DNA from 3 places in the Paenibacillus sp. CFBP13512 genome. Region 2 is predicted to be linked to each of the others. Evidence: riboswitches for the same ligand, from Rfam matches in the RefSeq annotation. Region 2 holds a riboswitch; each other region holds the start of a gene.
The links. A riboswitch is a leader RNA that binds a small molecule or an ion and turns the genes downstream of it on or off. The one in region 2 is predicted to bind S-adenosylmethionine.

Region 1 (3,290 bases), on a different contig from region 2:
TTCGGTTAAAAAGAGATCATGAACCACTGTAAATAAATCTTCACGCGCTAATCCTTGGCGCACTTTACTAGATTCAGGAGTGACAACAGCAGGATTCGAATTATACACATACAGAGACTGTACAGGTTCAGATTCTTCTAATAATACACGACCTAATTGGTTCATATTGAAAGAGCGCGTATTGCGATTGATGAGCAAGTCTGGACGCTGTAATGCTTCTTCGTTAAAGCTAAGCTGGAATGTATTGGATTTGATTGCACCACCGCCACGTACTAACCATTGCCCTGTAATCGCAGGCAGACACGTAATGGTACGTACATTCATACCACCATTGTCATGATGTTGTAATCCATTTCCGATGCGAATTAGAGCAGGGCTGGCATCTCCATACATACGTGTTAAACGATACAGATCATCGACAGGTACGCCTGTAATCGCAGATACTGTGGCTGGATCGTATTGTTTCACATGCTCACGAAGTTGTTCATGCCCTACAGTATATTGCTCCATAAAAGCTTGGTCTACTTTATGTTCGGCAAATAAAATATGCATCATGCCTAGAGCAAGTGCACTATCCGTCCCCGGCAAAATAGGGATAAACCAATCTGCTGATCGACCGGTTTGATTTTTGTGAACATCGATAACAATCACTTTAGCGCCTTTTTTGCGAGCTTGTTGAGCTAAAGTGACTTGATGCATATTAGTACTTACTGCATTGATTCCCCAGAAAATAAAAAGCTGTGTATCTACAGTATCTTCAGGATCGGTACCGATACTGCCACCCATTGTATATTTATATCCTGCTGAACCGGCAGCTGTACAAATCGTACGTTCTAATAGACTTGCACCCATATGATGGAAAAAGCGACGATCCATACCTTCTGCTGACAGATTACCCATATTTCCGTAGAAACTGTAAGGAAGAATACTTTCAGGACCTGATGTAGCAATCATTTGTTTCCAATTCGATGTAATGGTAGAGATAGCGTCTTCCCACGAAATAGGCTCAAATGATCCTTCTCCTTTAGCGCCAACACGTTTAAGCGGAGTCGTCAGACGCTTTGTATCATAGATACGTTCAGCCATATTGCGAACTTTATTGCAGATATTGCCTTTAGTAACAGGATGATTAGGATCGCCTGCAATTTTGACGATTTTACCCTTTTCTTTATGAACAAGCAGTCCGCATTGATCGGGACAATCGAGTGAGCAGACAGAAGGAAATACCCCATCTTGTTGATCAATATAAGTAGACATATACCAAGCTCCTTTCAAAATACATCAAACAATTTAAATTATACATACGATGTGTACATGTTGTATTTATCATAAATCAAATTTTAGATTTAATGTTGACTTTTTTACTAGGTTTAATTAGAATTAAGAAAATTATTTCGAATTCGACAAAATTAGATGTTTTATACCTTATCGTGTCTGATCCTGATTTGCAAGTTTTTTCGACAACTGCATACATTAGATTTTCTATCCAGAGAGGTGGAGGGACTGGCCCTACGAAACCTCGGCAAAAACGTGCCAATTCCAGCAAGCTTGAATCGCTTGGGAGATAGGAAAGCAGGATGAATTATTGCATTAGCTGTTTGTAGATATACAACAGTATAGTGAATATTTAGATAACCTCTTTCCTTGATTTGGGAAAGAGGTTTTTTTATATTTTATCCTTTTACTCATCATATCTATATCTCAAATGATCCTTCCATTTGGATCAAAAGGAGAACATGCTATAAGTTTATACTTTCTTACTTTAAAGCTTCACTTAAATAACACTGCACCTAAGTGTACCAAAGGAGATTCAATAATGAAAATATTAATTACTGCCCCTTATAACGAGCAAGGTCGTCAGCAACTCGCGGATACTTTTGGAGAAGTTATCTATCGTTGTTGGAAAGATCATGGACAAGCCTATCAAGAAGACGAATTAATTTCTTTATTACAAGAAACACAAGCAGATGGACTGATTGCAGAACTTGATCTGGTGACTGAAAAAGTTATTCAATCGGTGCCCAATCTACAATTTATCGGTGTCTGCCGGGGAACACCTTCCAATGTAGATGTTCCTGTTGCCACCAAACACTGTATTCCAGTCTTTTATACGCCTGCCCGTAATGCACAGGCTGTAGCAGAAATGGTTGTAGGCAGTCTGATTACTTTTCTACGTCGTATTATTCCATCCAGCCAATGGTTGGAAGACAAACAATGGCAAAGCGGCAGTTTAACCGCTTATCTCAAATTCAAAGGTAATGAACTAGCAGGGAAAACCGTAGGTATGGTCGGTTTTGGAGCTGTAGCTCAGCGTACCGCAGGTATTCTACGTAGCTTTCCTTGTGATATTCGTTATTACGATCCTTATGTGACAAGCCCAGATCCACGTGATCAGAAAGTATCGTTAGAGGAGTTATTTTCAACCAGCGATATCATATCAATTCATTTACCGGTCACTGAAGATACCAAAGGATTGATCGATAAAACATTATTACAATCGATGAAAAGCGACGCTATTTTTGTAAATACGGCTCGTTCGATTGTGGTAGATCATGATGCACTGGTTGAACGGTTACAACAGAATCAGATTCGTGGAGCGATTATTGATGTATTTGATCAAGAACCACCACTTCCCAAAGATTATGAATTGATTTCATTGCCGAATGTATTAGCCATTCCGCATCTAGCAGGTGCTACTTATGAAGTAGAAGATCATCATGTAGAGATTATGAATACCGCGTTAATTGATTGGTTCGAACATCAGCAGACCGATGTGAAAGTGCTCTACAATAAAGCAATCTTGGAGGATATGAACAATGACACAACAAGCTTATCTAGTCTTTGATATTGGTACAGGTAATGCCCGTGTAGCCGTTGTTGATATCCATGGGAACGTATTATCGATCGAACGCGCTGATATTGTCTATCATAATGATGAACAGTATCCAGATGCACGTCACTTTGTACCTGAAGTATTGTGGGAACAGATTGCCGGGTTGACGAAGGTAGCATTATCTAGAGTACCTGATATTCATATCACAGCGATTACTTCGACTAGTCAACGTCAAGGGATTGTATTGATCGACGAAGCAGGAGAATCGTATTTAGGATTACCGAATATTGATAACCGTGGACGAGAGTGGGAAGAACAGTATACAGATCTATCGTCTATTTATCATAGAACAGGAAGAACACCATCTGCTTTATTTTCAGCGATGAAATTAGTCGGGTTACGCGAACGCCGTTCAGAGCAGTATCAACGGTTACATCGTTTGACAAGTATTAGTGAT
Region 2 (3,290 bases):
TCCAGTGGTTCCGTCTATTTTGCAATCAGGTATACTAAAGTAGGACATAAACATTGTGTAACTATCATATAAAATAGCGGGTGATTCTCTAAATGGCAAGAAAGTTCAGAATAACAACTACACATCTAAAATGGTTGAGCTTTATCACCTGTGTTGTTATGTTTTTAGCAACAATGGGGGGACTTGTAGTAACGAAATCAGGTTCAGGGCTCGGTTGCGGAACAGAATGGCCGCTATGTCATGGCAAATTTGTACCAGCGTATACGATTTCTTCACTTATCGAGTATTCGCATCGGGCAATTAGTGCTTTAGCGGGCTTAACAGCATTATTTTCTTTTATCGGATTTATCTTTTTTAATAAGCATCGTGAGCTTAAAGTATATGCATCATTAACATTACTATTTGTGTTAGTTCAAGCAGTAATGGGCGCATTGGCTGTTGTATTCTCACAATCTGCTCCTATTATGGCGCTTCACTTTGGATTTGCGATGATTGCTTTTGCAAGTTCGTCGATGATGGCACTTGGAGCAAGACGGATGGATCAGCAAAAAGGAGATTTACCGATTCCTGATGAACCACCGGTGAGTAAAGGGATGCGTAATCTGACGTGGTTTGCTACGATCTATACGTATATGGTAGTGTATACAGGTGCTTTTGTAACTCATACCGATTCTAGAGGTGGTTGTTCAGGAGTACTACTGTGTAACGGTTCAATCTTACCGGAATTATCCGGTGGGGTAGCTGTAGCCTTTTTCCATCGTGTAGCAGCATATAGTCTGTTAATCGTAATTGCGGTTCTAGCACACTATGCTTACCGTCGTCATCCGTATAATCCGGGTATTCGTAAGTTAGGTGTAACAGCTATCGTCTTTATCATTATGCAGATTCTAAGCGGAATGTTGAATATTGTAACGATGAAAGTACCTGAATGGTATTTCTTCTCCAGTATGTTGCATACGCTATTGATTCAGATTTTGTTCGGTGTGTTATGTTATATGAGTGTACGAGTATGGCAATTAAGCCGTGGTACACGTGGCAAAATAGGACAGAATCTATAAAAGCAACACTATTAATATGCTTCTGGATACTTTAAAATCAATACTGATTGTGTATAACGACTTTATTAAATAATAAAATATTTCTAATTTCCTTAGGAAATGTTTATTTTTGCTTTGACAAAGCGTGTGAAGTTCAATATACTGAGAAAAGATTTTCATTTTCATTCGAATTTTTCATATTTTCTTATCGAGAGTGGTGGAGGGACTGGCCCGATGAAACCCGGCAACCGATTTTAGAAAATAGATTGCAGTGAATGTAGCAATCTATTTTCCAAAATGTCATGGTGCTAATTCCTTCAAAATGGCATGTGCAGTCAATGCAATGTGATTTTGGCAGATGAGAAGGAAGTATCTCTAATAATAGAGAACCCTTTTCTGCGAAAGGGTTCTTTTTTTGTATAAAGAAGAGAGAAGCGAATACCGACATATATTATAATGAAAATATATCCGACTTATTCGATGGTTTATATATGATTAATGTAATATCGCTTGAGGAATGAAGAGATAGAAGGAAGGAGCACCCATCTGTGATTGAGTTAAAAAATATAACTAAAACGTATGGCAAAGGTAAAAATCTAAGTCCTGCGTTAAGCGGTATCGATTTGAAGATCGAAAAAGGTGAGATTTTCGGTGTAATTGGGCATTCGGGTGCAGGTAAAAGTACGTTAATCCGATGTATCAACTTACTTGAACGTCCAACTTCCGGTGAAGTATGGATCGATGGCGTTGATATGACCAAGCTTAACAAAGCACGGTTGCAAGTGAGACGACGTAAAATAGGAATGATTTTTCAGCATTTCAATCTATTATCTTCAGCAACGGTATATGAGAATATCGCTTTTCCTTTACGCTTGGTCAAAACACCAGAACGTAAAATTAAAGAAAAAGTGAAAGAATTATTAGCTCTGGTTGGACTTGAGAATCATGCAAGTAAATATCCTGCGCAATTATCTGGCGGACAGAAACAACGTGTAGGAATTGCCCGTTCACTAGCAAGTGACCCTGATGTATTACTTTGTGATGAAGCTACTTCGGCACTTGATCCTCAGACCACCAATTCGATTCTCAAATTGTTAGTTGATATCAATGAGCGGTTTAATTTAACAATCATTTTGATTACACATGAAATGCATGTGATTCAGAGCATCTGCGATAAAGTAGCTGTTATTCATCGTGGTGGGATTGTAGAACAGGGTCCTGTCACTGACGTTTTTTTGAAGCCACAGCATGAAGTGACACGTGATTTTATTTTAAATGAATCCAACAATGCTGAACTATTGAACACGTCTTGGACAGCACCAAATGTTCCCAATTCTTTAACTGTTAAAGTTTCATTTTTAGGTGACAAAACGTATCAATCGATTCTTTCGCAAACGGTACGTCATACAGGTGTCGATTTTGCTATTTTGCAAGGAACGATTTCAACATTAAAAAATGTACCTTATGGACAACTGATTGTTCGCTTTGAAGGAACAGAAGGAGACATTAAGCGTACACTCGATGGATTAACTGCTGAAGGTCTGGATGTGGAGGTGATCAACTGATGGGTGAATTGGATTTTTCACAAATCGATTGGAATGAATTCGGTACAGCAACGCTAGATACACTCAAAATGGTAGGTGCTTCCGGGTTATTTACTTTAATTTTAGGATTGCCTCTAGGTATATTACTATTTATTACAGGACGTTCTACGGTAGCTTGGGTACGTTATTTCTATGCGGTGATTGCATTTATCGTTAATATTTTGCGCTCGGTTCCGTTTATCATTTTGATCGTAGCCATATTGCCATTAACGCAAATTCTAGTAGGTACAACAATCGGAGTACTGGGAACGATTCCACCGTTAGTCATTGCAGCTGCACCGTTTTTTGCCAGATTGGTGGAGACAGCACTGCGTGAAGTAGATCGTGGCGTGATTGAAGCAGCCAATGCCATGGGAGCTTCTCTCTGGCAGATCGTCACACGTGTACTTGTACGCGAAGCTATGCCAGGACTACTTGCCGGATTGACAGTGACTGTCGTTGCTCTAGTATCAAATACAGCGATGGCAGGAATGATTGGTGCTGGAGGACTCGGAACACTTGCGATCAACTATGGTTATTATCGCTATGATACAGCGATAATGTTAGTGGCTGTAGTCATCATGGTCATTATTGTTCAGATTCTACAAATGCTTGGCGATCGTCTAGTGGTTCATTTCTCTAGAAGATAAATATAGATAAAGAATCGTCT
Region 3 (3,290 bases), on a different contig from region 2:
ATGCTTCTAGATCATTGGTATCTACATAAGAAGCAGTCACTCCAAATTTGGATAAAATACGTTCCAAAAGACGATATGTGCCGCCATACAGATCAAGCGATACGACCAGATGATCTCCCTGACCGAACAGCGCAAAGATCGTTTGCAAAGCAGCCATACCGGAACTACAGGCAAATCCTGCATCTGCTGATTCTAATGCTGCTGCGGCTTGTTCAAGTACAGCGCGAGTTGGATTGGTTGTACGAATATAATCAAAGCCTGTACTTTTACCAAGAGCGGGATGACGGAATGCGGTCGATTGATAAATAGGAAAATTAATCGCTCCGGTTGTCGGTTCATTGATAGAACCGATCTGTGCCAATCTGCTTTCAATGTTAAGAGTTCGTTCGCTTGAATGATGATCCGTCATACTATAATTCCTCCTCTGGAATAACAATCGATTGGGTTTATCACAAATTTAGATACAGTAATTACCAGCTTCAGCTTTAGCACTTTCCAAATCATAAGGTGTTTCTTGGTATACATAATAATTCAGCCAGTTGGAAAATAATAAGTTCGCATGCGCACGCCATGTGGATGGTGGTGTACGCGATGGATCATTATTTGGAAAATAATTTTTCGGTGGTGCGACATCCATTCCTTTGGCGATATCACGTTCATATTCCCATTTCAGTGACAATGGATCATATTCCGAATGCCCTGTCACAAAAATTTGACTGCCGTCTTTAGTTGCCGCTAGATATACGCCAGCTTCTTCTGATTCTGATAAGATTTCTAATTCAGGAATCTTGGCAATATCTTCATGACGTACTTCGGTATGACGAGAATGAGGCGCAAAGTATAACTCATCAAATCCTCGTAGTAATTTTACATTTTCTTTATTTAAAGTGTGTGGAAATACACCAAAACATTTTTCTTCCAAATCTACTTTGGGTACACCGAAATGATGATAAAGACCTGCTTGTGAAGCCCAACAGATATGCATGGTTGAAGTGACGTTCTTTTTACTCCAATCAAAAATATCTTGAATCTCTTCCCAATAATTCACATCTTCAAAATCCATCGTTTCTACAGGAGCACCCGTCACGACCAGACCATCAAAGCGAAGATGTTTGACTTCTTCAAACGTTTTATAAAATAAGTTCAAATATTCAGTAGATGTATTCTTCGATGTATGCGATTGCGCATGTAATAAATAAATATCGATTTGAAGCGGACTATTTCCTAGCAAGCGCAATAATTGGGTTTCGGTTGTTTCTTTCGTAGGCATTAGATTTAAAATAGCAATCCGTAATGGACGAATATCCTGTTGAAAAGCTTGACTGTCGTCCATGACGAAAATATTTTCACCTGTTAATACTTCTTTGGCGGGTAAGCTATCCGGAATCTTAATTGGCATCTTCATTCACTCCTTGGATGTGTGTATTTCTTATCATTCAGGAGAAAGCTTCATTATGCGTATATACAAAAATGACCTTTCTCCTGATACTTGAGAAAGGTCATTTGCGATATTGTCGCGTATATAATAGACGCCTCTCTCATCTGTCAGCAGATATTAAGTCTAAAATAATGCTCTCAAACTTATATCTCTGCAAGAATTAGCACCGTGCGGTCATACCGCCGGTTGCCGGGTTTCATCGGGCTAGTCCCTCCACCTGCTCTTGATAAGATTTGCTTATTCAATTTGTAATTACATTAATTCAATACTTTTCTTATACCATAATTTATACTATTCTACCGTCTGTCGTCAAGTGCTGTCAAAAATGTCTTGTTTTGAACCGATAAATAGGTTGTTGGTAACTGTATTGGTTGATTTCCAAGCAGGATTCTTATTTAAGCTTGAAAGGCTTCCATGACCACGGTATACTTAACAAGTATTTGACGTTTTTTCATAGTTTTCATAAATATATAGATAACAAAGAGGTGAATTTCAAAATGGAAGGCGACCCGAGGCCCAGTTGGCAGCAGGACGGATGGACAAATTGCAGGAAACAAACGACAACCATAGGGCACTTGAGTAACGCGCCATTATTGAAAAATCTTCTCCGTTTTTCATAAATTATAGCGAAGCTTTGTAAATAAGTGTGCGGTTGCCGCTTCTTTCCCTGCTCATTTCATAATAAAGGGGTAGAACACAATGAAAGTTCGGCACGTCAATGCTGGAGCATTCACTCCAGTAGAAAATATTACCGACACACTGATCGCACCTGAAGAAGGATTTTATTGGATCGATGCAGATTTGGAAGATTTGATTGAACTACAACCGCTCTTTATGCTCCATGATCTGGCTGTAGAAGATTGTCTAAGTGAAGAAGAACAACGCCCGAAGATCGAGATTTATGAAAGTCATTACTTTATTGTTGTGAACAGTATTCGTTTTGATAACGAAGAGATTTTTTTGCGCGCCTTGAATATTTTTCTAGGACGGCATTATATTATTACAGTCACCAAGCAGAAAATTAATGAATTGCGTGTACTCAAGCCTATTTTATGGGAAGAAGAAGTGAGTCGCGCCGATAAATTTATGTATTTATTAGTCGATCTGGTGGTTGATAATTACTTCGCTGTTGGTGATCGGATTGAAGATCAAATCGAACTGTTGGAAGAAAATATATTGATGCATACCAAAAAGTCGCATTTGAATGAAATTATTGGTCTACGTGGAGAAATTCTATGGCTCAAGCGTGTATTGGGACCACAGCGTGAAGTAATCAATACATTGAACAAAAAAGACTTACGCTTAATTGACGATCAATTGCAAAAATATTTCAGTGATGTATACGAAAATGCTGTCAAAGTCTCTGAGATGTTCGATACGTTCCGCGATCTGATGGGTAACTTACGAGAAGCTTATCAGTCCAGTATTTCGAACCGAGCGAATGAAATTATGCGTGTCTTTACAGCTATTACAACAATATTTATGCCATTGACTGTGATTACCGGTATTTATGGGATGAACTTTGAAGATATGCCTGAATTACATTGGCGCTTCGGTTATCCGCTCGTTATCGGGATTATGATCACGTTAGGTCTAACGATGTTTTTCACCTTCCGCAAAAAAGATTGGATCTGAAAAGATTAAAGCTGCCCTTATTCATCGTCATATGATGAACAAGGACAGCTTTTTTTGATTTTACTGGATCGCGCTTATGGTGCCAAGCGCTGGTTGTAAGATATTTTGCTGGCGCAAAAATCATTTTTTGATTGTACTTGGTCGCGCTTATGGTGCCAAGCGCGGGACTAAGGAAGTTGCATCCAGCGGATCATTGTTTCTAGGTTGAGTCCGTCCA

Region 1: it holds a riboswitch for S-adenosylmethionine, as region 2 does, so the genes downstream of both, PaeCFBP13512_RS02170 (2-hydroxyacid dehydrogenase) here and PaeCFBP13512_RS13730 (methionine ABC transporter ATP-binding protein) in region 2, are expected to answer to the same signal.
Region 3: it holds a riboswitch for S-adenosylmethionine, as region 2 does, so the genes downstream of both, metA (homoserine O-acetyltransferase MetA) here and PaeCFBP13512_RS13730 (methionine ABC transporter ATP-binding protein) in region 2, are expected to answer to the same signal.

Annotation. Positions count from the first base shown of each region.
Region 1 is NZ_QGAD01000001.1:493,326-496,615, reverse strand. It holds gene PaeCFBP13512_RS02175 (molybdopterin oxidoreductase family protein) at 1-1,257, opposite strand, end outside; SAM riboswitch class I at 1,480-1,571, shown strand; gene PaeCFBP13512_RS02170 (2-hydroxyacid dehydrogenase) at 1,817-2,845, shown strand; gene PaeCFBP13512_RS02165 (FGGY-family carbohydrate kinase) at 2,817-3,290, shown strand, end outside.
Region 2 is NZ_QGAD01000008.1:192,825-196,114, reverse strand. It holds gene PaeCFBP13512_RS13735 (COX15/CtaA family protein) at 159-1,058, shown strand; SAM riboswitch class I at 1,240-1,402, shown strand; gene PaeCFBP13512_RS13730 (methionine ABC transporter ATP-binding protein) at 1,586-2,602, shown strand; gene PaeCFBP13512_RS13725 (methionine ABC transporter permease) at 2,602-3,270, shown strand.
Region 3 is NZ_QGAD01000004.1:203,907-207,196, reverse strand. It holds gene PaeCFBP13512_RS07495 (aminotransferase class I/II-fold pyridoxal phosphate-dependent enzyme) at 1-409, opposite strand, end outside; gene metA (homoserine O-acetyltransferase MetA) at 458-1,399, opposite strand; SAM riboswitch class I at 1,536-1,671, opposite strand; gene corA (magnesium/cobalt transporter CorA) at 2,138-3,073, shown strand; gene PaeCFBP13512_RS07480 (HAD-IA family hydrolase) at 3,241-3,290, opposite strand, start outside.